2 linked regions of the Allochromatium vinosum DSM 180 genome follow. The protein of the gene in region 2 interacts with the protein of the main gene of each other region in a pairwise test. Links are inferred from orthologs where the notes say so. Each region holds a gene or a part of one and is shown on either strand. Other genes may lie near its edges.

Region 1 (2,945 bases), 1.4 Mb from region 2 along the record:
GACCCTCCTCGTTGAGGATGCGGTACTCATCGACCACCACGGCATTGTCCAGACTGCCGCCAAGGGCCAGATTCTGCTGGCGCAGCGCCTCGATGTCGCGCAGGAAACCGAAGGTCCGGGCCCGACTCAGCTCACGCACGAAGGACGCGGTCGAGAAATCGATCTCGGCCTGATTCGAGCGCGCCTGGAAGGCTGGATGGTCGAACTCGATCGAGAAGTTCACCTTGAAGCCGTCATAGGGCGTGAAGCGCGCGAACTTGTCGCCGTCGCGGACCTCGACCGGGCGCTTGATGCGGATGAAGCGCTTGGCCTTGGACTGCTCCTCGATCCCCGCCGATTGCAGCAGAAAGACGAAGGGCGCAGCGCTGCCGTCCATGATCGGCACCTCGGCGGCGGCCAGATCCACATAGGCGTTGTCGATCCCCAGACCGGCGAAGGCCGAGAGCAGGTGCTCGATGGTCGAGACCCGCACATCGCCATTGACCAGGGTGGTCGACAACCGCGTATCGCCGACGTTGAAGGGCGTGGCGGCGATGGTGACAGGTTGATCCAGATCGATGCGACGAAAGACGATCCCCGTATCGGGCGCAGCCGGGCGCAGGGTCAGCTCGACCTTCTCGCCCGTATGCAGGCCGACCCCGGTCGCACGGATGGCGTTCTTCAATGTGCGCTGCTTGAGCATCGATTCGGGATCTCCCATCGCAATCCACGACGGCCGTCAGGCGATCGGCCAGCCGTTCGACTCGGACACGGGCATCAACGCCTCGGATCCTTCTGATATCGCCCCACGCCCCCAGACAAAGAGGCGCTGGCGATAATCATATTAGGGTTTTCCCGAAATTTTTTCAAGCTCGACGACAAAAAAAGCAGGATGACTTTGTTTTGCCTAGAGTTATCGATACAGGGAAAGTCCTGATCAATCCGCTTGACGACGCAGGAACGCCGGGATGTCCAGGTAATCCAGGTCGTTGTCTTCGCTCTTGTCGGACGCGGCGGGCGTCGCTCCCCCCTTGCGATAGATGGCCGGACGACGATCCATCTCACGATAATCCGGGGCTGAGCTGTCCGAGTCCCCCGTGATCAGGCGCATCGCCGGCTCGCCCGCCGTGCGCTTGACCTTGACGCGCCGGTCGCCGAGTCCGGTGGCCACCACGGTCACGCGCAGTTCGTCCTCCAGCTCCGGATCGACCACGGTGCCCACGACCACGGTGGCGTCGTCGTCGGCAAAGTCGCGCACCGTGTTACCGACCTCGTCGAACTCGCCGATGGTCAGGGTCATGCCGGCGGTGATGTTGACCAGGATGCCCTTGGCGCCGGCCAGATCGATGTCTTCCAGCAGCGGACTCTTGATGGCGGCCTCGGCGGCCTCGCGCGCGCGGTTCTCGCCGCGCGCCGAGCCGGTACCCATCATGGCCACGCCCATGTTGGACATGACGGTCTTGACGTCGGCGAAGTCGACGTTGATCAGACCGCGACAGGTGATGAGTTCGGCGATGCCCTGGGTGGCGTTGAGCAGAACGTCGTTGGCGGCCTTGAAGGCGTCGAGCAGGCTCATGTCCTTGCCCAGCACCGCCAGCAGCTTTTCGTTGGGGATGGTGATGAGCGAGTCGACGTGCTGGGCCAGCTCCGTGATGCCTTCCTCGGCGATGCGTCGACGTCTGGTGCCCTCGAAGGGGAAGGGCTTGGTGACCACGGCGACGGTCAGGATGCCGAGTTCCTTGGCGACCTGAGCCACGATGGGCGCGGCACCCGTGCCCGTACCGCCGCCCATGCCGGCGGTGATGAACACCATGTCCGCTCCCTCCAGGGCCTCCTGGATGCGGTCGCGATCCTCGAGCGCCGCGTGCCGACCGACGTCCGGATCGGCGCCCGCGCCCAGTCCCTTCGTGATGCCGGCGCCCAGCTGCAGGATGGTCTTGACGTTGGAGTGACGCAGTGCCTGTGCATCCGTGTTGGCACAGATGAAGTCCACGCCCTCGATGGTCGAGGCCACCATGTGATTGACCGCGTTGCTGCCACCACCACCGACACCGATGACCTTGATGACGGCATTCTGACTGTGAGTATCCATCAATTCAAACATTTGATCTGCTCCCAGGCGCACCCCATGCGCCACCATAAACCTTGAATTCTAGCCGTGGACTCACGTCCAACGACCCCCCCGACTCGGTCGACGCGCTCGACACGCACCGACCGACCAACAAACTCGAACCGGTCTCGATAGGGAGTTGCCCCCATCGATCGAATCAGAAATTCCCTTGGAACCAATGGCGCAAACGAACCAGCATTCCCTTCAACCCTGGAGTGTCGGACGGCTCCGGACGACGCGAGAAGCGATGCTGACGTGCATACATCAAAAGCCCCACGCCCGTGGAATGGGCCGGATTGTCGACGACCTCCGACAGACCCAGCACGCGATTGGGCACCCCCAGCCGCACCGGCATGTGGAACACTTCCTCGGCCAGCTCGATCAGTCCGCGCATCTTGGCGCTGCCGCCGGTCAGGACCACACCGCCGGCGATCACGTCCTCAAAACCGCTGCGACGCAACTCGTTGTGCAGCAGGGTCAGCAACTCCTCGTAGCGCGGCTCGACGACCTCGGCCAGGGTCTGGCGCGAGAGCCGCCGCGGCGGCCGGTCACCGATGCTCGGCACCTCGATGTTGTCTCCATTGGCCGCCAGTTGGGTCAGGGCGCAGGCGTGCTGGATCTTGATCTGCTCGGCGTGCTGGGTCGGCGTGCGCAGTGCCACGGCGATGTCGTTGGTGACCTGATCGCCGGCGATCGGAATGACGGCCGTGTGCCGGATGGCGCCATCGGTGAAGACCGCCAGATCCGTGGTCCCGCCGCCGATGTCGACCACGCACACGCCCAGCTCCTTCTCGTCCTCGCCGAGCACCGCATAGCTCGAACTCAACTGCGCCAGCACCAGATCGTCGACCTCCAG
Region 2 (2,910 bases):
ACCCCGCCGACCTGCACCGGACGCAGCCGCGCCACCGGCGTCACGGCCCCCGTGCGCCCGACCTGAAACTCGACCGCCTCGACCTCGGTCAGCGCCTCCTGAGCCGGAAACTTGCGCGCGATGGCCCAGCGCGGATGATGCGCCGTGGCCCCGAGCGCCGTCTGCGCCGACAGCCGGTCGAGCTTGAAGACCACGCCGTCGATGTCGTAATCGAGCGTCGCGCGCCGCCGTCCCAAAGCCTCGAAATAGTCGCGACAGCCATCGAGTCCCGCCACCTGCCGTAGCTCGGGCGAGATCGGCAGCCCCCAGCCAGCCAGACGCTGGAGCATCTCGAACTGACTCTCGCCCGGCTCGCCCGCGATCTCGCCCCAGCCATAGGCGCAGAAACGCAGCGGCCGACGGGCGGTGACGCGCGGATCGAGCTGACGCAGACTGCCGGCGGCGGCATTGCGCGGATTGGCGAAGGGACGCTCGCCGCGTTCCTCCAGACGCGCGTTGAGCCGGTCGAATCCGGCACGCGGCATGTAGACCTCGCCGCGCACCTCCAGCACCTCGGGCCAGTCCTCACCGAGAAGCCGCAACGGCACGTTCGGAATGGTCCGCGCGTTGTGGGTCACGTCCTCGCCGCGCGTGCCGTCGCCACGGGTCGCGGCCAGCACCAGCACCCCGGATTCATAGCGCAGCGTGATCGCCAGCCCGTCGAACTTCGGCTCGGCGGTGTAGAGCACAGGATCGAATTCAGGCAGCGCAACCGTGAGACGACGATGGAACTCCACCAGCCGCTCATCGCTCATCGCATTGTCGAGCGAGATCATGGGGACAGCGTGCCGAACCTCGCCCAACTCCGGACGCGGCTCGGCGCCGACGCGCTGGGTGGGCGAATCGGGCGTGATCAGAGCGGGGTGTTCGGCTTCCAGCTGCTGGAGCTCGGCGAACAGGCGGTCGTACTCGGCGTCCGGGATCTCAGGATCGTCGAGTACGTAGTAGCGATGATTGTGATAGCGGATCTCGGCGCGCAGCGCCTCGATGCGCTGGGTGATGGCGGAGGACGTCACCGCCGCCGGGTCCGTTTCCAGCGTAGTTCGTTGTCGGTCACGGCCTGACGCAGCTCTTCCTCTTTCTTGACGGTCAGCGGCCGGCGTGCCGCATCGAGCACGTCCCCATTGAGCGACAGGGCCAGCTTGCGCGCCGTGGCCACCATCTCGTCGAGGATGGTCATGTCTTCGGGATCGCCCTCCAACTGAGCGAAGAGCACCAGTCCGGGGGTCGAAAAGCCGTCCATCTCATCGAAGGGGAAGCGCCCCGGCTTGACCATGTTGGCCATACTGAAATAGACCCGGGTCTCGTCTTCGAACTCGTCGAGACAGTGGAAGATGTCCATCTCGCCCGGATAGAGTCCGCAACCGGCAGCTACCTCCAGGATCTCCGGACCCTTGAAGGGATAACGGCGCGCGCTGACGCTCAACTGGATCAGCAGCGGATCAGACACCGAGACCTCGCGGCGTTTGGGAGCCTTGGGCGCCGAAGAAGCGGCTGGAGCTGCCTTGGCCGGTTTGGTCGTCTTCGGCTCCGGGATGTCCTCGGCCTCATCCGGCATCGGCTCAGGCTCGCGCATGCGCTCCACCCGACCGGGCTCGGGACTCGACTCGACGTCCGGTTCCGGGCTGATGCGCGACCGCAACCAGGACTTGGATCGCGCCGGCTTGGCCGCAGGCGGCTCTTGCACGGGCGGCGGCTCGGCGGCTTCGTAGCGGTCGGGCGCGGGATCATGCCGGCTCGGACGCACGCCATAGGGTTCGTCCGCGCCCTCGTCCTCGACCAGATAATCGTCTTCGTAGTCGTCGTGATAGCCCCCCTGGCGCTCGCGATGACGCTCCCAGAGATAGAGCGCCACGATCAGGATGGCTCCAATGACGATCAGGATCAGGCGGATGGTGCTGGCGTCCATTCGTGTGTTGGTTTTTTAGTGGGTTTTTAAGCTGTAAGGGCGCAAGTATAACAATGCCGGTTCGGGCTGTATCGCCCGAGATCGTTTCTCAGGCCACCGCCGCCAGACGCACCGCCTCGTCGACGTCGACGCTGACCAGACGCGACACACCCGGCTCGTGCATGGTCACGCCCATCAAATGATGCGCGATCTCCATCGTCACCTTGTTGTGACTGATGAAGATGAACTGCACCTGGTCCGACATCGCGCGCACCAGTTCGCAGAAACGCCCGACGTTGGCATCGTCGAGCGGGGCGTCGACCTCGTCGAGCATACAGAAGGGCGCCGGGTTGAGCTGGAAGATGGCGAACACCAGCGCCACGGCGGTCAGGGCCTTCTCGCCGCCCGAGAGCAGATGGATGCTGGCGTTGCGCTTGCCGGGCGGGCGTGCCATGACGCTGACGCCGGTTTCGAGCAGATCCTCGTCGGTCAGTTCCAGATAGGCCTGTCCGCCGCCGAACAGACGCGGAAAGAGCTGCTGGAAGCCCTGATCGACCTGATCATAGGTCTCCTTGAAGCGGCTGCGGGTCTCGCGATCGATCTTGCGGATCGCCTGCTCCAGGGTCTCCAGCGAACGGGCGATGTCGTCGTGCTGGGCGTCGAGGTAGGTCTTGCGCTCGGACTGTTCCTTGAATTCATCGACCGCCGCCAGATTGACCGCGCCCAGACGCTGGATGCGCGCGGCGACCTTGCTCAGTTCCTCCTGCCAGACGGTCTCGGTCGCCGCCGGATCGAGTGATTCCAGGATCGCGCCCTGACTGGCGCCGAGTTCGGCGAACTGTTCCTCCAGCGTGCGCTGGCGGACCAGACGCTCCTGACGCTCCAGCCGCACGGTGTCCAGTCCGCGCTGGTTGGCCTGGACCGCCTGCTCGGCGCGCTGACGCGACTGCTCCAGCGTGCGGACCTCGGCTTCCAGCGTTTCG

The links. The genes of interacting proteins can lie anywhere in the genome.
Region 1: the proteins of zipA (region 2) and ftsZ interact in binary tests that used the Escherichia coli proteins (3 or more experiments, as listed by UniProt). The link is inferred for Allochromatium vinosum DSM 180 from one-to-one orthologs.

What each region holds. Positions count from the first base shown.
Region 1 is NC_013851.1:145,410-148,354, reverse strand. It holds ftsZ (cell division protein FtsZ), read right to left. Parts: upstream 2,084-2,945; coding sequence 917-2,083; downstream 1-916. Other genes in the region: ftsA (cell division protein FtsA), read right to left, coding at 2,247-2,945; lpxC (UDP-3-O-acyl-N-acetylglucosamine deacetylase), read right to left, coding at 1-682. UniProt on the Escherichia coli protein: Essential cell division protein that forms a contractile ring structure (Z ring) at the future cell division site. The regulation of the ring assembly controls the timing and the location of cell division.
Region 2 is NC_013851.1:1,526,481-1,529,390, reverse strand. It holds zipA (cell division protein ZipA), read right to left. Parts: upstream 1,949-2,910; coding sequence 1,052-1,948; downstream 1-1,051. Other genes in the region: smc (chromosome segregation protein SMC), read right to left, coding at 2,037-2,910; ligA (NAD-dependent DNA ligase LigA), read right to left, coding at 1-1,055. UniProt on the Escherichia coli protein: Essential cell division protein that stabilizes the FtsZ protofilaments by cross-linking them and that serves as a cytoplasmic membrane anchor for the Z ring.